One region of the Mesobacillus sp. MER 48 genome, then DNA from elsewhere that is predicted to be linked to it. Evidence: riboswitches for the same ligand, from Rfam matches in the RefSeq annotation. Region 1 holds a riboswitch; each other region holds the start of a gene.

Region 1 (7,377 bases):
GATCATTTAGGACGCCCTCACTGCGCAGCGATTGCCGCTTCACTTCGGCACTGATTTTATCATCAAGTGCCTTCTCAGCTTCGGACTTCAATGCATTGAACTTTTCAAAAGCTTTGTCCAACACTTTCTTGCTGTTTTCCTGCTGAATCAATCCTTCTGCCTGAGCAAAAATTTTAGAGGTCTTCTCCATTTTCGCTAATGCATCCTGCCTGTTCCCTTCGGTCGGACTGAAGGAAAAATTGCTTAGCGATTGTTTGGTTGCCGATGTTTCAGCCTCCAGGTTCTGAACGGTCAGCAGTACCTGTACATAATCTTGATTAGATGCCTGGACCATCAGCATTCTGTAAATGATAAAAGAAATCATCACAATCGATAAGCCAATGGCGAGCAATAAGTTCAATAATAATTTCTTTTTAATTGTCATGTCTGTTCCCCCAGTTGCAGCTGTTAATCTAGCTGAATTGAAACTTCATTTGTTGATAATTTCTCTTCCAAGTCTTTCAAGGTTTTTTCCTGTTCTGGACTCAGCTTGATGACCCGGATTGGTGCAAGCCCGACACCCTTTTCATTAATGCCCAGTTCGATTTGCCTTGATTTAAGCTTCTTCTCGGATTGGAACTCCTTAACTGCTTCATATAGTGCGATATCCACATTCTTCAGCATGGAAGTAATAATGGCCTTTTCGGCAAAAAAGTATTGGTCGCTATCTACACCGATCGCAAACTTTTTCCTCGCTTGCGCTTCCTTCAAGACACCTACTCCCGTAAAACCAGCGGCAGCATAAAGAACATCAGCACCTTCATCGATCATTCCTGCAGCAATCTTTCCTCCAAGGTCAGCATTGCCAAAATCCTCAGAGTAAGCGACCTTTATCTCAGCATCCGGCTTGACTGCTTTCACACCCTGCTCAAATCCCGATTTGAATTTGCGGATCAGCGGCACATCCGCACCGCCCACAAATCCGACGACCTTTGATTTGGTGGTCATCCCGGCAACCGCACCGGCCAGGAAGCTGCCCTGTTCTTCTTTAAAAGTAATCGATATGATATTCTCCATTTCTGATACCGAATCCACCAGTATAAACTGTTGTTCCGGATATTTCTTTGCGACTTTTTCCAAATCCTCAAGAACCATGAAACCAAGCCCGATGACAAGATCATTTCCGTCTTCCACCAGCTCAGTAAACCCCTTTTCATAGCTGCCTGCTTCCTGCAGCTCACGATAATCAAAAAGAATATCCAATTCATCCCTTGCTTTTGTCAGTCCGGCAAACGCTGCATCACTAAAAGATTGATCGCCAAGTCCGACGTCAGACAACATGATGCCAATTTTAACCCTTTCCTTCGCCTTCAACTCTGTGTTGGCGCAGCCAGCAAGTCCCCCTGCGAGTAAAACTGCGATAAAAAATATATACATAATTCGTTTCATCTTGATGTCCTGCTCCCTTTTCAAGTAAATTTATATTTATTTCATCGGCCGCCGTCTATTTTTATTAATGCCAGAACAGAAAGTCTATTTTTTGTAAATTTTCAAAATAGTGAACGAATAAAAAAGCAGGCTGTCTTCTTCCCAGCCTGCCTCATCCTGTCATTATTTAATTTTCGCGAATTTATGCAAGTCGCCATTTTCTCCCAGGACGATCAGAATATCCTCTGCTCGAAGTGTCTTTTCCGGATCTGGCGAAATATCGACCTTATTTGCTGTTTTGACGCCGATTACGGTAATATTGTATTTTGCACGGAGATTGATTTCAATCAGGTTTTTGCCTGCCATGCTCATTGGCAGCTTGATTTCCTCAATACTGTAATCATCTGAAAGCTCGATGAAATTCAATACATTCGGGGACGCCATCAGTTGATGGGCAACCCGTTCCCCCATGTCCCGTTCAGGGAAGATGACTTTGTCAGCGCCAACCTTGAATAATACTTGTGCATGGTGTTTGTTGAGCGCTTTGGCCACGACATTGGAAACGCCCATTTCTTTTAAAATCAGAACGGTAAGGATACTTGCCTGGATATCATCGCCAATTGCCACGATGACCGTCTCGAAGTTCCTGATCCCCACAGCCTTCAAGGTTTGCTCATCAGTTGAGTCTCCGATTACCGCATGTGTAACAAACTCTTTATATTCCTCAATATGCTGCTCGCTCTTATCAATCGCCAGCACTTCATTTCCTTCATAATACAGTGTTGTCGCTACACTGGACCCAAAACGCCCCATCCCGATTACTGCGTATTGCTTTGCCATAATATACTCCTCCTACCCAATCATCACTTTTCCAGCTGGATATCGATAGTGATCCTCTTTTCTTTTTTTGGCCACTGCATAAGCAAGTGTCAATGGACCAACCCGGCCCGCAAACATCGTAATAAGTATTAAAATTTTCCCGAATGAGGACAGCTCAGGGGTCAAGCCCATTGAAAGTCCTACAGTCGAAAAGGCTGACACCACTTCAAAAAAGATCATAAGAAAATCTTTTCCCGGTTCTGTGATAGTTAACACCATCGTCATGGATATCACTAAGAAAATAGCAATAATGGTCACCGTCAAAGACTTGGAAACGATGGAGAAATCCATCCTCCTTCCAAAGAAGGTCACATCTTCCCTGCCGCGGATTTGCGATTTGACAGCACCGATCAAGACGGCAAATGTGGTAGTCTTGATCCCCCCTCCCGTTGATCCGGGAGAAGCGCCGATAAACATCAGGAAGATGATCAAAAACAAGGTTGATTGTTTTAAATCAGGAATGCTTAAGGTATTTGAACCCGCAGTCCTTGGAGTGACAGCCTGATAAAATGCCCCGAAAATTTTACCAGCCGCTGATAAAGGCCTCAGGGTAGCAGGGTTATTATACTCCAGGATAAAAATCAGGAGAGCCCCGCCAACTACCAGAATACTTGAAACAGATAGTGCCATTTTCGAATGCAGGGACAAGCGGCGAGTGCTTCGATACTCGAATAGTTCATTCATTACAATGAACCCGATGCCTCCCAGGCTGATCAGTGACGTCACCGTAAGATTGACGATCGGGTCTTCAGCATAGGCAGTAAGGCCCCTGAAACCTCCCATCAAGTCAAATCCGGCATTATTAAAGTTTGACACTGCGTGGAAGAAGCCGAAATAAATAGCTTTTCCCGCAGCCATATCCTGCGAAAACCTGAATGATAACAGGATTCCGCCGACAATCTCGGCAGTTGCTGTGAAAATCAGGATTCTTTTTACAAGCCTTACGACTCCTTCAACGTTCTCGTTGTTGAAAGACTCCTGGATAATCAATCTTTCTTTTAATGAAATTCTTTTTCCCAAGATGAATGCGAGCAATGTAGCAAAGCTCATAAATCCTAAACCGCCGACCTGGATCATCGACAGGATGACCACTTCTCCAAAGGCAGTAAAGGTGTCACCGGTATCCACGACAACCAGCCCTGTCACACATGTAGCCGATGTTGCAGTGAAAAATGCATCAAGCAGCGGAAGCCCCTTGCCATCAGTTGTAGCAGAGGGCAGTGACAGCAGCAATGCCCCCAGCAGGATAATCGTCCCAAAACCTAAGACGAGTATCTTTGGAGGGTCCAGCTCAATAAACAATCTCCTACGCATGGTGTTTTCCTTCTTTCCTTAGTATGAGGAATTACGCGTCTAATATTTCCTGGCAGGGAGTTATGTTTAACTGGATCAAGATATAAGCATATCTAAAATCACGCAAAACAAAAAAGCCCCCAGAGGCTAAAAGATTTCAGCCTTGTGGACTTTTGAATAGTCGTCACACAAGCTTCATCTTCCTCTTCTGTAACGCTTGCGAAGTTAGCTGTCGGATTAGGACTCAGAATAGCCCTGCCTTTTGAAAAGGCTTCACCCCAAGTGGACGCATCCACAATATTGGTTCCCCCGCTCCTGCCGGATTCAGCGATTTAGAAATATGAAACTCATTCAGTTTTTTGTTCCAGAAATCTGAAACTGTTGTAATCATACTCCTCCGGATTTCGGTTGTAAACATGAAAAGGAACGCAAAAATGACTTATTTTATTCATTTCTTCCCAATAATGACATGAAATCAAGGACTTTCTCACTGAATCGCTGTTTTTCTTTGTTTTACACTTCCGTTAACTCATTAACACCTTTCTCCACACCTGTACGCGGTTTATAGCCGGGGAATTAAAGGTAAATAATAAGATTGTCAAAACAGTTTGGAGGTTGTTGCGGATGAAAGCGATGGTTATAGTGAATCCTTCTTCAGGTAAAGAAAAAGCGAATGATTATGCAGAAAAAATTGAAGAAACATTGCGAAACAATTATGAGGACATAGAGATCAGAAGAACGGAAAAAGAGGGAGATGCCGCTGCATTTGCCACCGAAGCATGCGTTGCTTTATATGATGCGGTCATCGCTATGGGCGGTGACGGAACCATCAATGAGGCCATCAATGGACTGGCCGAACAGGCACACCGGCCCGCTCTCGGCATAATACCGCTTGGGACAGTCAATGATTTTGCCAGGGCACTCAATATTCCGCTGGAACCTTATGAGGCCATCTCTATTTTAGAAGAGCAATATCTTCGTCCTGTTGATGTCGGAAAGGTCAATGAGTCTTATTTTGCCAATGTTCTTGCAGTTGGGGCGATCGCAGAAGCATCTTACAACGTAAGCGCCGAGCAAAAAACCAAACTTGGCCCACTGGCTTATTTTATGGAAGGTACAAAATCCTTCCTGAATGGCGAAGCTATTAAAATCAATGTTGAACACGAGGGAGGGAAATGGGAAGGCGAGACTTTCCTTTTGCTTACTGCCCTCACAAATTCTGTGGGCGGATTTGAGGCACTTGCCCCTGAGGCAGACGTGAATGATGGTAAATTCCACACTTTTATCATAAAAAAGTTATCCATCCCAAAAATCGCAACCCTCATCCCTTCACTTTTGAGAGGTGAATTGGAAGAAAGCAAGGAGGTCGAATATATACGAACCTCCTATCTGAATGTATCCTCCAACAAACCTCATGTGGTCAACATCGACGGAGAAGAAGGCGAGCCGCTTCCATTCAGTGCAAAAGTTCTTCCAGGACATCTGAATATTTTTGTACCGGTCATAAAGAAAACCTGAGCAGGGATTAACTCCTTGCTCAGGTTTTTTCAGCCTTATTTCACGCTTGAATTAACATTATAGAAAAATTTAGCTGTGATTGATCCATCTTTGTTTTCCTTGATGTTCGTCACGTGGATTCCAGAATCAGCAGGTGTATCACTTAAGCCTTTCCAGAAGTAGTAAGAACCAGAGTGTACATTTCCAGAAACAGGAGTGATCTTGCTGCCAGTCTTGAAGAAGTCACCAGCATCGCCGCGATTCATGTTCTTCTCAAGGTCATACAAACCATCTGCCTGAAGGACAGATAATCCATAGTGTGTTACCACATCACCATTGCTTGCCGTTTGTGACTGGTTGTACTGGAAGCGCTTGTTCATCCAGTTTTCAACATTATTCGGACGGAAACCAGCTGTCTGGTATAAGTTAATGACATTTTCATCCACATGCCATGCAACCAGACCATGGGCGTTTTCACCCTGACGGATCATACCTTTGTTAAAACCATCCTGCTGCATGTTTTCAAACAGGAAGTATTCAGTACCATTTGAACCCGGAACTTCCATTTTCACGATTCCATTGTCTGCCGTAGCTTTGTTTGCTGCAGGCAATGTTATTTCTCTTACTTCACCTGGCTTGACTTCGATTGGATTAGCCCATCCTAGGAAAACCTTTGAGAATGGATCGAAGTGTGTTGGTGAGTTGCCGCCGTACTCAGCTTTATTCGGATAGCGCATCCATGAGCCGCCTGCCATCATGGAATAGTTTCCTACACCTTCTGATGAGTAAAGTGTGTCGTAGAAATCAGGCAATCCTAAAGCATGTCCAAATTCGTGAGCATAAACACCAGTTTGTACTGGGAATGGTCCTGTTTTCGATTCTTCTTTATACGTGTTAGTCGCAGCATCGAAACCAGCTACGTTACCGCCGATACCTGGCTGGATGTTGTAGTTATTAACGACTACGCCATCGTAAGTCATGTCTTCTTTGACTGTTCTGTCAATCCATGCGCCCTGGCTGATTCCTTCATACTGAGGTGCAGTCTTGCCAGTTTCATAATACTTTCCATAGTAAAGCGCACTTAGCAAGCTCCACTTATGAGACCAGAATTGCGCCGGGTCACGGCTGTATTCAGCGCCAGTACCTTCATGGACGACGAATACATTTGGAACTTCGCCATCTTCATTAGCGTATTTAGAGAAATCCACTTGATCATCTGCTGCTTTTAACAGGTCACGAATGAATTCGCCAGTATGAGCGTCACCGTTTACGTTTCCAAGCTTGTACACTCCGCCTTCAGCGTATGTGCCTTCCTGGTCAAGATAGTAAGAAGCTCCCCTTGGCAGCTCAACCCATACAAATTCAGTGTTCTCTTTGCGGATAAGGTTAGTTTTTCCGTAACTTGATTCCTTGTAAGCATTTTGCATCGTACGGTCTTTTGGAACATCTGGGCCATCATACTTTTGGAATTGCGGCAGCTCATAAGGATTATATTCACTTCCAAAAATTAAATCTTCATAGTAATGAGCTGGGACTTGACCCTTCATATCGCCAACCGGCTCATCTCCATCTTTGTACTTAGCCAAAATAACCAGTACCGGGATATCACCAGTTGCTTCCTTATATGCAACATGATTGTCACCAGGCTGCTGGAACTTTGCTCCAGTCTGGGCAATTTTCTCTGCAGGATCAACCTTGGAAATATCAATCCCTAATTCCTTAGCTCTATCAACAAGCTCAGGAGCTGCACCTACATGGTGAGCAAGACTTAGTTCATATTTACTTTGCGGCTTAACCGCGGAATCATTTGCACTGACTCCCGCAAAAACTGCGCTTCCTGCCAAAGCAAGGGATAACGCCGAAGTTGAAAGGACCTTTAACAATTCACTCACTCCCTATCAGAATGTTTCTATTTCCTAAATAATATAAAATATTCAGTATATTCTAAATAGGGATAACGGCTTATTTGATAGGTTTTCCGATGTGCCGAAAGGCTTAATTTCCAGATCCACCATATAAGTCATTATTATTCTTCCATAATAATCCATTAACAATATAAGAAAAAATCTGGCTAAGAGAGCTTCTTATCGTTTTTCTATTATGATTCTTTTCTTTTCTCTCCGAAAGCTATCAAATTACAACAGGGTTCTTGACAGCTTTATGCCTCCCCTCTTAAAACCTGTCAAAATAACGATGGTTTCTTGACAGCTTCGAGCCTCCACTCTTGAAACCTGTCAAAATAACGATGGTTTCTTGACAGCTTCGAGCCTCCACTCTTGAGACCTGTCAAAATAAACATGC
Region 2 (7,377 bases), on a different contig from region 1:
AGCCAGGATTGATTTTGCTCCTGGCTGCTTCTTTTCAGACTAATCTGGCTGGATGACATTATCAATCTCAGACCAGTCGAAGGTTCCTGCACGAATCTTTTCGCGGCGGTCTTTAGTAATGATATCTGTCGGTCTGCCACCATTTGGCCAATCTTTATCATGGCCTTCCCAGACCGGACGATCCTGGGAAAGGATAAAAGTTGCCAGATTTGCTGCTTCCTGATCCGTTAAGGTTCCGCCATTCGGCGGCATATTATTCTGGATATACCCTGCTATTTTTGACAATCTTCCCATTCCTGCCCCATCGTTGAAGGAGTTTTCTCCCCATAGGGACGGTCCAACTGTCGCACCTTTCCCTTCGCCATTTTCACCGTGGCAGGCGACACAGCCTTTTTCGGTATACAGTCTCTCGCCATCCTCGACTTTCGGCAGCGGGATTTCTTTCATCGTGTTCTGCATTCTCCACGGGAGCTCAGTGCCAACTTCAATCCCCTCTGAGATATAAGTCAGATAGGAAATCATCGACCGCATCTCTTTGCTGTCATTATGCAGCTTTTTTCCATTCATGCTTCGGACCATACAGCCATTTACTCGGTCTTCAAGCGTATAAACAACACCTTCCCTTGGCCGGTATTGAGGAAATTGAGTGGTCACCCCCACCATCGAAGCAGACTTCGCAAGCCCTGCATCGGCATGACAGCTGGAACAGGACAACTGGTTCCCGACATATCCATCCAGAACAGTATCCGTTTCATGGAATACCTTTTGCCCATACGTAATATATTCGGTCATGGGATTTTTCGGATCGAGATCGTCCATTGACGGCGGATTATAAGCCGCATCCCCGCCTTCATTTTCTCCCCCGCCCTTTTTACTGTCAGCGGCCTGCTCATTCGTCTTTCCTTCCGTATTCTTGCTTTGACTCTCTTCAGGATCTTTATGGGCATTATCATTGCTGCAGGCTGCAAATGAAAACACAAGCGCCAACATCAAAAAAACTACCCAAATTGGCTTCTTCCGCATTTTTTCAACTCCTAAAATAATTTCATATAATAGCTTCTTAATTTTTTATCGAAATTATTCGCCGAGAAGTTTTTAACCCTTGCATTGCAAGATACCGTAATGTAGAGTATATGTATATCTTGTAATACAAGGTACCACTCTTCGCATCAAATACCTTGCAATACAAGCTACTGAAAGGAGCCTTCTATATGGCTGATACGACACAAATGCTCAAAGGTATCCTGGATGGATGCCTTTTATCTATCATCAAAGAGGGCGAAATCTATGGGTATGAATTGGCCGCCAAGTTAGAGTCCTATGGCTTCCATTCTTTTAGCGAAGGGACGATCTATCCCCTGCTGCTGAGGATGCAAAAAGAAGGCCTGGTAAGCACAACCCTAAGGAAATCCACTGCTGGGCCGAAACGTAAATATTACACATTGACCGAAAAAGGTGAGCAGGAATTGGAGCAATTCATCATCCGGTGGACGCAGCTGAGCGCCTCGGTGAACAATGTATTGAATAAAGGCTATTTTCGTAATGATAGTTGTTAAAATCCTAAAGCCAATTTTAACGTAATACAAAGCTATTTTGTAGGTCGGTATTAAGTTGGTATGCTCTTTTCTCATAGCAAGAATCTACTTAAAGAAGAAGCATAGTTCATTCACTTCTATGGTGTAGCCAATAGCAAAAAAGTTTGAGAAAAGAGCCTAAACAAAAGGGGGAAATGATGGGATGGTCTCGAAAAAAGCGGAAGAATTTTTAGTGGAACTGCGGATGTATTTGATCTCAAAGGGGAAAAACGACCAGGAAATCAATGAAATCACCGAAGAACTTGAAGTGCATTTAATGGAGGCAGAAGCTGCCGGCAAGGATGTCAGCCATATCATCGGAGACAGTCCGAAGAATTATATGAAGAGCATCGGCGAATCAATGAAGACCGATTATGGTCAGTTGGCCGGCCTTGTTCCATTGATGATCCTGATGATCACAGCCTATTTAAGCATTGGGCCGGCAATTGAAGGGACGTTTTCCGTTTCTCAAGGCACCATCTGGTTTGCAATTATCATTAGCGGCATAGGCATCCTGACCTACGGTTTATTCTTATTCAAGGTGCTGCCAAAATTCTTTCATTCTAAATGGGGCTATGTTATTTTTTTCGGTATCTCTATAGCGACAACCAGTTTAATCGTGGTATTCCTGCTCTGGTACAAAGCACAGGATTTCGAACCCACCTTTATTGCAACCCCAGCGCAAAACAACTGGATCATCGTCCTCTGTGCCGTGATTTTCATTGGTGCAGCACTTTACACCAAAACCTGGTTCACTGTCCTGATTCCTTTATTTATATCCATTGGTTCAATTGCCACCCGATTCATCCCGGAAGAAACAAACAATGATTCCCTGTACATCACGATTATTATCCTTACATTTTTACTTGCATCAGCTGTGTTAATCGCCATCTATTTTTACCAGAGAAAAAAAGAGCAAAAGAAAATTTAATATTTCAAAGGAGCTCAACTAAGTTAAGCTCCTTTCTGTATTTTAGTGGATCTCATGCTCAGGATAAATCAATTCATTGTCAACAAAAATCCTGCACTCAACGGTTATTGCACCGCCGAGGCTGACTTTAATATGCTGGTTGTTCCAAGAAAAATTGGATGCACCTATGCACAGCCGAACTGGTAAAAATCAAAGAAAATTTCCAAGTCGCCAAAAAAGTTGTGAACATCGCCAATAAAATTATTTTTTCGCCAAAAAACATGGCAAGCAGGTCCAAATAGGAACGCTAATGCCTTTCAAACAAGGATGTAAACAGATTCTATACTGAAATAGAACGACATTTTTTAAAAATACAGTCTTGAGCACCCTTTTCATGGTCAAACTGCAGATAATGATGGCATTAACCAATTAGCAGGGTTTCACCAAGAAGGACTTCGTGAACAATTGTCGTATATAATAAGCCTAAAATCTATAGTCATTTTGAGAGGGTGAACGCATGGCGCTGAGCTTTAAAATCGCTGACGAAATGGAGCTGCACGAAATCTATGAATATGCTGGAGTCAACCGTAAAGAAGCAACAAATCACGATTCAGAAGATAATCAGCAAAAAATGATTGAAGCATATGAGCATTCTGCGAAATATAATGCTTATTTTGTTTGCTTGATGGATGCCGACACACTTATTGGCTGGGTTCAAATTGATAAAGCATTCGATTACTTAACGGGGGATGAAATCGGCTGGATCAATGATTTATATGTAAAAGCGCCCTACAGAGGCAAAGGCTATTCCAAATTATTGATGGAAGAAGCGTTTAAGGAGTTTCGTAAAAACGGATATAGCGATGTAAGGCTGAACGTCTATTCACACAATGAAAAAGCAATAAAGTTATATGAGAAAATGGGATTTAAGGATGTCAGCAAATTCATGAAGATTTCTTTATAATATCAAAAAAAACGCTGTTGAGGCTAACAGCGTTTTTTTACTTTTACCCCACAATCAATCTTTCTTTCGGATAATGGCATTTAGGCTCTGCTTTTCCACGGTTAAACAAGAAAATGAAGGACAGGATCCCGATTCTTCCGATAAACATCATGGCAATGATGACGACCTTCCCTGCGTAACTCAGATCAGGTGTTATCCCCATTGACAAGCCAGTTGTTCCGAAAGCAGAACTGACCTCGAACATGATTTCCATCATCGAGAACTTCTCTGTTGCATTCAAAATGACCACCGCAGCAAAACAGAGGATGATCGCCAAAAAGCTTACGACCACTGATTTCCGGATATCTTCTTCATGCAATTCACGGCCAAATACCTTGATCGAGTTATGCCCTTTTGCAAAGTTGATAATGACCAATAATATTACAGCGAAAGTCGTCGTCCGTATTCCCCCGCCCACCGAGCTTGGCGAAGCCCCGATGAACATTAAGAAGCAAAGAAGCAGCAATGTCGGGTCAGAAAAATCACTGACATTCATCGTAGCAAGGCCGCCATTCCTGGTGGATGACGATTGAAACCAGGCAAAGAAGAAGGATTCATGCCAATTATAATCTTTAAAAAAGTGATTATACTCAAACAGCAAGATGGCGAATGCACCGAAGAACATCAGTGCAAAAAAGGTCAAGGAAGTCACCTTGGTATACAAAGAAAAATGGGTTCGATTGTGTTTTTTGCGATTCAGGAAAAATTCCTTTAATTCGACCAAGACAGGGAATCCAATCGCACCCAGGGTCAGCAGAATAATGTTCACAGTCTGCACAAAGTAATCATTCGCAAACGGAATCATCGAGCTTCCCGTAATATCAAATCCCGCATTGGTCGTTGCACTGACAGCCGCAAACGCTCCCTGAAGATACGCTTCCTCCCATGTCGGAAAATACCCTAGAAAATAAGTCCCTAAAATCAACGCTCCCAGTGCTTCAATCAACAGGATGATAATCAAAATCTGCCTCATCAGTTTGACCAGGCCCGACATTTGGGATTGGTTCTGATCCGTCATGATTAGCTGCCGGTCTTTAAGGCCGATTTTTTTTCGCAGCACCAGCCAAAAAAATGTACCAAGCGTCATGATTCCGATTCCACCGAACTGGAGGATGAACATCAGGATAAAAATGCCGGTTGTGCTGAAGGTATCCGGCGTAGACACCACAGCCAGACCGGTTACACTCACCGCACTCACTGCTGTAAACAAGACATCAATGAATGTCCAGCTCACCCCCGGCTTCAACGCGATTGGCAAGCTAAGTAACGCAGCCGAGATCAAAACAGCGAAAACATAAAACAAAACAATGATCTGAGCCGGCTTTAAGCGATTCCTTCTCAAAATATTGACCAAAGATACCCCTTCTTTACTTTTCAACTTATACGGGATAGAATCCCCATCCCTTAAAAAACCACAAAAAAACCATCCCAAATAAAGAATGGCCATAAGACCCTTCTCCCAACCGCGCTTACGGAGTTAGCTGTCGGATTAGGGATTGAGAGCATCCCCTTTTAGCTGCACACGCTAAAATTCACCCCAAGATAAAATCAATTTATCCAAAAATGGTTCCCCCGCTCATAGGATTCAGCAAAAAGGTTTGTTATTAAAATGAATACATATAAATTACTCCTATATCATTTTGGTGTCAATGCCCATTTTACAGTTTAGCCCAGATTGGAGGCGATAGGACAGTTCTTCCGTCTAACTTAGGCAAGATACGAGCACATATTGATACTACTTTAGTAAATACTAATGCTGATAAAACGATAACTGAGGAGGAATCCATAATATGCAACAGAATCAACAAAAAGCAAAAAGCGGCAATGCTACAACTGCCGGATTTGCAGGCACAGATGCACAGCAAGTAAAACAGCAAATCCAAAAAGATGTACAGGCAGGCCAGGGAGCGATGACCTCCCGGGAAGCAGGAGCCATGCGGGATTAAAAAACCACTTTAGAGTGGTTTTTTCTATGTTCATAATCGTTTTGTCCATTTTTGTACTTCTCATTGCTCCACTTTTTCTAGCTTCTTTCTTAACACCCTTAGCCCTGATTAATCCCAGGACTATTTTTGACAGCTATTACTCTTAGCACCCCAAACCTGTCTAAATCCAGAGCTTTTCTTGACAGCTTTTACCCTTCCACCTTCAAACCTGTCTAAATCACGCGCTTTTTTTGACAGCTTTTCCGCCTTCAGCATCAAACCTGTCTAAATCCAGAGCTTTTTTTGACAGCTTTTCCTCTTAGCACCCCAAACCTGTCTAAATCACGCGCTTTTCTTGACAGCTTTTCCCCTTCCACCCTCAAACCTGTCTAAATCACGGGCGTTTTTTGACAGCTTTTCCCCTTTCACCATCAAACCTGTCTAAATCACGAGCTTTTCTTGACAGCTTTTCCGCCTTCAGCATCAAACCTGTCTAAATCACGCGCTTTTCTTGACAGCTTTTCCCCTTCCACCCTCAAACCTGTCTAAATCACGGGCTTATTTTGACAGCTTTTCCGCCTTCAGCATCAAACCTGTCTAAATCACGGGAGTTTTTTGACAGCTTTTCCCCTTCCACCCTCAAACCTGTCTAAATCACGCGCTTTTCTTGACAGCTTTTCCCCTTCCACCCTCAAACCTGTCTAAATCACGGGCTTATTCTGACAACATTTCCTCAAAACACCGCAAACTTGTCTGAATCCTTAATCGGGAGATCAAGTCACGTAAAATATTAAGGGACACGAGAACGTCTCGTGTCCCATCCAAACCTACATATTCTTGCTCTGCTGAAGAAGTTGGGACTTTCCTGTGCGTTCCCATTCTTCTACTGTCTCATATGCTTTTTCTGGTGTGTATCCTTTTCCGACAAGCACGCCCATTAGAATGAATTCCTGCAGGATGTGGGTGGCGTTGATTCCTCTTTTCACGTCCTCCAGTCCTTCTTGCACTAAAAACTCGGTGTGTTTTACCCATTCGTCCGGGGTCTTTCCAAAAACCTCTGGAACTCCATTGCTCGCTACTGGTCTTTCCATTGCATCTGCATGGGTCACATGCACTGTACCAAATGGATGGTTTGGCGGAGCATAAATGGAGTATAACTTGAGTGGAGTATTGCCTGTGTTGGTCACGTTATGCCATGTTCCTGCGGGAATCATGATGGCGGAATCATCGGCGACATTGGTTTGGAAGGTCAGGTTATCTCTGCTTTTGCCCATTTGGACAATTCCCTGGCCTTTCTCAATCCGCAAAAATTGATCGACCTTCGGATGGATTTCCAAACCGATATCGTCGCCAACCTCGATGCTCATCAAGGTGACCTGAAGATGTTTCCCTGTCCACAAGGCTGTCCGATAATTCTGGTTTTGAATCGATGCTTCATTGATATTCACTACATACGGGTTTGGACCATAATCCTTTAAAACAAGTTCCCTGTAAGGATAGTGGAAAGAATGATAACCATTCCCCTGGCCCCAGTTTACGCATTGTCTTCCATTATTGTAGTACATCTGCCCATTGACATAATAAGGGTAAGGATTTGAATATCCATAGTACATTTTTGCTCAATCCCTTCACAATTTCTCAGAATATCCTATGCACTTGTGACAGGAATGTACTTAGCAGGAAAAAGGACTGCCTAAAAACTGCATGTATTTCTTGCCCTCGAAAAAAGCCCCGACAAAAAGTCAGGGCTCCTCATTATTTCCTATGCATCTTGAACTCTAAAAACAACTCATTGTAAAAAGCAAGGTTTGACTGGCCGAGATTTTCATAGACCTCAAGCTTCTCTGTCAGCTCTGCCGATGGATAGAATCTTTCATCCGTCACCATCTCTTCTGGCATGAACTCAAGTGCTGCTTTGTTCGGCGTCGAGTAGCTCACCCATTCAGTATTGAGAGCAGATACTTC
Region 3 (7,377 bases), on a different contig from region 1:
GATCGTATCTTCCTGTAAGGCCGATATATCTAGGGAGTTAAATCCCGCAGTTCGCGGTGTTACTGCCTGGAAATAAGAAGCCCACAATTTATCACCTAGTGAATTCAATCCTCCGAGTGTATTGGGGTTATGGTATTCCAGGATAAAAATAATGAACATTGCCACGAGGTTAATAATGAATGTACCGATGATCATCATCTTGGAGTGGAGGCTCAATTTACGGAAGCGCTTTTTCCTCCACATGTCAGCTAAAACCGTAAATCCGATTCCCCCAATGATAAATAGGAATGTAATCACAATATTGATGATTGGATCCCCCACGAATCCCATCAAACTGTCGGACCATAATGCAAAACCGGCATTGTTAAACGCTGAAATGGAATGAAAAAAACTATAATAAAGCCCTTTACCCCAACCAAATTGGGGCACCCAGCGGATAGCCAGCAGGAGCATTGCAATTGCTTCAATCGTTAAGGAAAAGATGAACAAATTCCTGACTAACAAGATAACCCCGCCGATAGATGTTTGATTTAATGCCTGCTGCACGACGATCCGCTGTTTGATTCCAATTTTCTTCCCTAACACCATATAGATAAGGATTGCAAAAGACATGATTCCCAGTCCTCCCAATTGAATCAGGGAGACAATCACTATTTCACCAAATAGAGTAAAGGCTGATTCTGTATCAACGACAGCCAGACCTGTAACTGTCATAGCTGATGTAGCTGTGAACAAAGCATTCAGCCAGGTAATTGAGTCCTCCGTTGCAAAAGGCAATTTCAACAAAATCGTGCCTATGAAGATAAACACAGCAAAGACCAAAACAAGTAGCTGAGAAGGATTCAGGTTAATGACGCGGTGTTTCACCTATACCCCCTCTTTCTCGAAACGGTTAATATCAGAGTTGCGGCCCATCACAATCAGTACATCTCCCATAGAAATGACCTCTTCTGCAGGAGGGGAAACAATGATTTCCTGCCCTCTTAGAATGCCTACAATATTGCATCCATATCTTGCCCTTATATCCAGGTCCGTTAATGTCTTATTATGTATTTTTTTCGTAGCAACAATCTCAACCATGCTGTACTTTTCCGACAACTCAATATAATCAATGATCTTATCTGAGAATATATGGTTCGCGATCCTTTTAGCCATATCCCGCTCCGGATGGATCACCCTGTCTGCTCCTACTTTTTCAAGAACTTTTGCATGATTATCATTATGTGCTTTGGCCCAGACCTTGGGTACACCCATTTCCTTTAAGATCAGGCATGTCAAAACGCTTGATTCAATATTCCCTCCAAAAGAAACAAAAACATGATCAATATTTTTTATCCCGACTTGTTTAAGCCCTTCTTCATCAATACCGTTGAATTGTACGGCATGAGTAACATATTGGGAATACTGATCAACTTTATCCTGATCAATGTCAATTGCTAAAACCTCTGCACCTAATTCATAGAACTCTTTTACAAGGCTTCCTCCAAAACGGCCCAAGCCCAAAACAGCATATTGCTTTTTCACTGCTCCTACACATCCCTTCTATTTAAAAATAAAAAAGACCATCCTAAACTAAAGAATGGCCAATGGCGTTCATCAACCCTTCTCTCTATGGCACCTGCGGAGTTAGCTGTCGGATTAGGGAATGAGAGTATCCCTTCCTAGCTTTAATATGCTAAGATTCACCCCAAGATAAACAATGTTTATCAGAAAATGGTTCCCCCGCTCAAAGATTCGGCAAAAAGGTCTATATGGGAATAATATAATAAGCTACGCCTTTCTTTTTCCTTTGTCAAACATTTCTTGGTCATAGTTTACGTTTACTGCTTTGAACAAAGTCTACCTTACGGAGTCTTGTGAGACACTGGAGGCTTACCTTAACCTAAAAACAATCCCAACGAGGAAACTTATTTAAACTCCTCTTTTAACATAGCAAATAGAAAATGATCTCTCCATTGTCCTTTTACCTTCAAGTTTTTAATAAAATGACCTTCCTGCCGGAAACCTATTCTCCTTAAAAGATTGACTGAACCAGCATTTTCTGCATCACATACTGCATATATCCTATGGATATCCATAGTATTAAACCCTAAATATAATAATCCGTTAACAATTTCAATTCCGTATCCTTGTTTCCAGTAGTTTGAGTTAATAAAATATCCGATTTCCGCTGTTATAAAGTCTTGATCTCTTACCATAAACAAAGCATTACCGATGACTTTTTTAGTATTTTTTATTACAACCGCTAAAACATAGATTTGTCGGTTTTCTTCGTTTTGAAAAGCAATCTGCTTTTTAAGGCTATGTAATGTTTGTTCTCTGCTATTAGGACTCCAAGTTAAATATTTAACCACTTTTTGATCTGACTTAAATTCATGAATATCTTCATAATCCTCTTCACTAAGTTCCCTCAGGATAAGCCTGTTTGTTTCCATTGGTTGAATTTTAGCCATTCATATACGACCTCCACCCAGAAAATTCATAGAAGTACTCACCTTTAATTCTATAAAAGATGCCTCCATCACACACCTTGATTAATATAATGAAGGCGGACTATCAGCCATCGTATTAGCCAGAATTAAATAAAGCAGTACATTAGCGCCAGGCAATAAAATGAAAATTAGTCTTACTGAAAAAGAAGAAACTCCAAAATACTCAGCAATGCCCCCACAGACGCCACTTATCGACTTATCTTTTGAAGACTTTCTTAACTTTTTATTCATTTAAATCATCCTCTTATCGAAACTAAAATGAATACTGCTTTTTAGTCAGCTTTCTTTTGATTATCTCTTATTTCTAACAGGGTGAAATGAATATTATTGAGGGAAACCAAAATTATTCCTAACATAGCAAAGGTTACGATTTCCTTTGTGATGAAGGAAATAACACCAAGAATGAATAAATACAGCGTATATTGCCAATTCTTCATATTCAAACAACCACCCATCTAGGATTTATGAGTTACCCATTACTTAATGTCTCAACTTTTTAGTTGTTAATTTTACGCTTCTCCCAAAAAGTGCGAAAAATAAAATCATGTAAATGATAAACATGATTGCAAAAAAGAGACTGAATAAACTTGGAATCACTGTTTTCATAACGTTCGCATCTTGCGTAAACACAAAAACTGATAAGCCGCTGATGGCCAGTAAATTTCCCACTGCCATTAGGAGAACCAATCCTCGTGAATGTTTGTAGTGCGACTCACGTAAGGTTTTTATTTTCTTATACAGATGCAGTGCAAAAATTATAAAAGCCAGAAAGAAGATCATCACCATTATGTACAGAGGAATCAATGAAGGAGTTAATTGGATGTTGAATATGTTTTCAGCAATTCCCCTTTCATCTAACCAAAATGCCAAGTTTGCTATAAATAGAACAATACAGATTACCAGGAAGTAAAATTCACTGATTAGCATTCGAAAAAACATACTTTTAGTTGACATAGGCAACTCACTTTCATTTTGTTCAGAAGTTCTTAACATATTATACCAACTTGAAGGATTTTATTGGTAAAATAATTTATAAATATATTCTGGAGGGTCCGTTTTGTTAGATTTATTTTTATATAATTGGCAAGTTAGAGATGAGTGGTTTAACTTGTGTAAATCTATACCGCAAGGGGAGTTAATAACTGAACGAATTGGCGGGATGGGAAGCATTCTGAAAAACCTAGTACATGTGATTGATTGTGAATTATTATGGATAAATTATATGCTTCCGGAACCTCAGCATTATCCAGAAAAAGATTCTATCTCCAGTTTGGATGAAGTAATTAAGTACTCAGATTTCACAAAAAAGATTGCAGAAGATTTCATTTATCACTTACCAGATGATTACGAGAATAAAGTCATTACTATAAAAAATAATAGAGGTAAAGCTTTTTCATTTACATATGGCAAAATCATCCGGCATATCATTACACATGAAATTCATCATATCGGCCAGCTCTCAATTTGGTCGCGGGAGTTAGATTTAAAACCTGTTTCGTCCGATTTGATTGTCAGAGAACTCATTAATATTAGAAATAACGGTTTTTAATATTTCAATAGAATTAATCGGATCATTTTCAAGCTCTAAACTGTGGTTTCCCCCACCAATCAATTTTAATGTAAGATTTTGATTCTTTCTCAATTTTTCAAACCGCTCTTCAATAAAACAATAATGATCATTATCTCCAATAATACATAGTCCTTTTTGATCACTATTAACCATTGCATTAAATACAGCATCATTTTGCAGTAATGGAGTCAGCCAGATTAGTTTTGCACCATTTAACCTCTTATCACCAAGCATATAGCCTAAAGCTTTTGTTCCGATTGATTTAGCCACGATACAGTATTGGCTGTATGTTTTCCCATTGATTGCTGTGTCTATCGCAAGTTGTACATCTCTTGCGAAGTTCCTTTCATTGAGGACAGTTATCTCATCCCTGTTAAGTGAATAGTTAATGTGTAATACATCGAAGCCTTTATTGAAAAATAAAGCCGTTGTGTAATATAACAAAGGAGCTTGAGTCGTGTAACCAGCCCCAGGTAAGACAATAACTAAATTATTTGTCTCATTTTTTTGTTCAATCAATCTAAATGGGATACTTTTACGATTATTAGTCATTATTTTCTCGCTCCATAAAAAGTATTGTTATTCTGTAAAATGCAGGTCTCGGCCTTTTCTTTTCTCAAATTCTATCCTTCAAGTAATTGCATATAATACAATCCATCCCCATTATCTGTTTCTACAAAAATGATCCCCGTCTCACCATCATTTGTATCGAATAAAACAGTTCCCTTAGGTAATTTTGTAGCTGAAAGATTGGTAAAGAACAAACTGGAGGTCGTGACTTTTTTTATTTCCCCAATCTTTTTTCCTTTTTGTTGTCTATCTTTATTTTCCTCAAACCATTCATGTTCCGTAACATTACTATAAATAAATCCATCATATTTAAGAATATCAGCATTTTCATTCTGTTTTAGAACATCTCTGGCAGTCACCCTTCCGCCGTCTGCATTGCAGCCAGTAAGTAAAACAATGAAAATTAAAAGCCAAATTAAATATTTTTTTATGATTGCTCCCTCCCTTCCGCTCAATTTCTTTTTCGTGACTAAATGCTCCGTTTCCCGATCACATTCGGCATACTAAACCGCTCCCAGGGGTATACTCAAACAGATGCTCATATATGGGAGGTTTTACTAGTGAAAGAAAGTTCTTCAACGGAACGTTATATGCCTATGACTTCATCAATGAGCGGGATGATTCAGAATGGTGAAAATGGTGTTTACAGCCTTACTGTCCAGATCGTAAATGTTTGTTTTGTGCGCATTTCAGAAACTCCGGGGGACTGGGTGCTGATTGATGCAGGAATGCCTAAGTCCGCTGATAAAATCATCGACGCCGCAGAGGAGCTTTTTGGTGAAGGCGCAAGACCAAAAGCAATCATTCTGACGCATGGACATTTCGACCATGTTGGCGCGATCATCGACTTGATTGAGCACTGGCAGGTTCCTGTTTATGCTCACCAGCTCGAGCTTCCTTTTTTGACAGGCAAACAAGATTATCCGAAACCGGATGCTAGTGTGGAAGGCGGTCTGGTCGCAAAGATATCCCCTGCCTTCCCGCATGAGGGGATTGATCTTGGAGGAAATATACAAGCCTTAAACGAAGATGGCACAGTGCCGCATATGGATGGCTGGAAGTGGCTTCATACTCCAGGACATACTCCTGGCCATGTTTCATTGTTTAGGGAATCTGATCGTGTCCTCATTGCCGGTGACGCGTTTGTCACGGTCAAACAAGAATACCTGTATAGTGTGCTGACTCAAGAACAGGAGATAAGCGGCCCTCCCCGCTACCTGACAACCGACTGGGAAGCAGCCCGCTCCTCCGTTCAAAAACTCGAGGCACTGCAGCCTGCCTATGCCATTACTGGACACGGAATCCCAATGGCAGCAGAGACACTAAGAGAAAACTTACGAAAGCTCGTTGATGAATTTGATGATATCGCCATTCCTGACTACGGTAAATATGTAGATGGAGAAAAATAACCGATATAAAGGCTTGCCGTTTAGGCAGGCCTTTCCATTTTTTTACGAAGTAGGATCCACTCTTCACATGAACCTATATGGTGGTTAATTGCTTTTCAAGGATTATTTTATGCAAGCCTTTTTCGTCAATATAGGTATCGATGACATCAAAACCACTCTTAATATTTAAGATTAGCATCCCTCGCCACTTGTTCATCGTTTTTGTTTGGATTATTCGGTATCCTTTTTCCATTAGATGTTTATGCTGCCTTTGCATTAACTCCGATGCAATTCCATGTGCTCTAAAGTCTGGATCCACCCCGCCCAGCCAACTATAAAATTTATCTTTTTTTAGTTCATATCCAATCTTATATCCTACCACTTTTGTGCCAGTGATCGCGGTGATTATTAGCAGTTGTGGTTTAATTGCCATTTTCGCGGCTAAATCCTCCGATGTATTGAATACTCTACTGTGTAGTGAAATCAATTCAGTTAAGACCTCTTCATTCGGCAGCGAATTATATATCAAATATTTTATAGTCAATATCATTCCTCCTTAGATCAAGAAAAGAGGGGCACCATTCCTTTTCTTACTATAGAAAAAAATACTTAAGAGCTGGTAGCTGCATGTCCATAAACGATGGTGCAATTCAGTACCGACAAGAGGCACTTTAACTGAAATTTTTCAATCTATTACTTACTGTTCCTGTAATTCCCTTAGTAATTGAAAAATTTGTCCCCTATGGTGGGATTCATGTTCAATTAAATGGTAAACAACCCATTCAGGGGTGACTTCATATTGTTCAAGTACACGCGGTTTTCGCCAATCGTTCAAGTCTATAGAACGAAAGTAGGATAGGAACACTTCACGGACTTTTTTCAGGCGATAAAGATGTTGCTCTAAGCTTTCTCCCTCAATGTGGGTCAGGTTACTGGCAGTGCGGCTTTCTAATGGGAATAACGAGCTAACTTCGGGATCCCAGTCGGTTCCGAGTACCTCGACATATAACCAGTCAGCCTCTACCAATGCAATGTGATACAAGAGTGAGCCAATTGAATGCCTTCCGTGCATTTTTCTGTCTAATAATTTTTGGTCTATTCCTGTTAATTTTGTTGTAATTGTATGGCGCACATCCTCCAAGCACCATAACCACCTGCCGATTTCGGGTTCATATCCTCTTAATGAAGATACCTGCAAAGATTCTCTATTCAATGATTCATCCTCCCTTTTATAATGTTAATATTCTATTAATATGATACTGTGCATCTATTTACTAAACCCCTTATTTTAAAATCTTTCATTCTTTAATGGTCAAAAGGAAATCATTGCTCCTTTTTTATCAAAAACTGCTGTTGG

The links. A riboswitch is a leader RNA that binds a small molecule or an ion and turns the genes downstream of it on or off. The one in region 1 is predicted to bind cyclic di-AMP.
Region 2: linked by a shared signal. The riboswitch ahead of M3593_RS22855 (TrkH family potassium uptake protein) and the one ahead of M3593_RS18465 (TrkH family potassium uptake protein) in region 1 are both predicted to bind cyclic di-AMP.
Region 3: linked by a shared signal. The riboswitch ahead of M3593_RS10470 (potassium channel family protein) and the one ahead of M3593_RS18465 (TrkH family potassium uptake protein) in region 1 are both predicted to bind cyclic di-AMP.

What each region holds. Positions count from the first base shown of each region.
Region 1 covers NZ_JAMAUR010000006.1:57,974-65,350, reverse strand. Annotated here, with positions in the region: gene M3593_RS18480 (methyl-accepting chemotaxis protein) at 1-424, opposite strand, end outside; gene M3593_RS18475 (BMP family lipoprotein) at 448-1,428, opposite strand; gene M3593_RS18470 (potassium channel family protein) at 1,591-2,247, opposite strand; gene M3593_RS18465 (TrkH family potassium uptake protein) at 2,260-3,600, opposite strand; cyclic di-AMP (ydaO/yuaA leader) riboswitch at 3,778-3,919, opposite strand; gene M3593_RS18460 (diacylglycerol/lipid kinase family protein) at 4,204-5,097, shown strand; gene M3593_RS18455 (M6 family metalloprotease domain-containing protein) at 5,133-6,968, opposite strand.
Region 2 covers NZ_JAMAUR010000014.1:15,665-23,041, reverse strand. Annotated here, with positions in the region: gene M3593_RS22875 (c-type cytochrome) at 40-1,023, opposite strand; gene M3593_RS22870 (PadR family transcriptional regulator) at 1,212-1,556, shown strand; gene M3593_RS22865 (DUF1129 family protein) at 1,738-2,505, shown strand; gene M3593_RS22860 (GNAT family N-acetyltransferase) at 3,002-3,448, shown strand; gene M3593_RS22855 (TrkH family potassium uptake protein) at 3,492-4,841, opposite strand; cyclic di-AMP (ydaO/yuaA leader) riboswitch at 4,939-5,088, opposite strand; gene M3593_RS22850 (hypothetical protein) at 5,278-5,433, shown strand; gene M3593_RS22845 (cupin domain-containing protein) at 6,240-7,025, opposite strand; gene M3593_RS22840 (ABC transporter substrate-binding protein) at 7,168-7,377, opposite strand, start outside.
Region 3 covers NZ_JAMAUR010000002.1:820,263-827,639, reverse strand. Annotated here, with positions in the region: gene M3593_RS10475 (TrkH family potassium uptake protein) at 1-867, opposite strand, end outside; gene M3593_RS10470 (potassium channel family protein) at 868-1,524, opposite strand; cyclic di-AMP (ydaO/yuaA leader) riboswitch at 1,601-1,750, opposite strand; gene M3593_RS10465 (GNAT family N-acetyltransferase) at 1,908-2,453, opposite strand; gene M3593_RS10460 (PspC domain-containing protein) at 2,535-2,723, opposite strand; gene M3593_RS10455 (DinB family protein) at 3,550-4,041, shown strand; gene M3593_RS10450 (alpha/beta hydrolase) at 3,976-4,614, opposite strand; gene M3593_RS10445 (hypothetical protein) at 4,686-5,087, opposite strand; gene M3593_RS10440 (MBL fold metallo-hydrolase) at 5,223-6,041, shown strand; gene M3593_RS10435 (GNAT family N-acetyltransferase) at 6,115-6,564, opposite strand; gene M3593_RS10430 (DinB family protein) at 6,718-7,233, opposite strand; gene M3593_RS10425 (VOC family protein) at 7,333-7,377, opposite strand, start outside.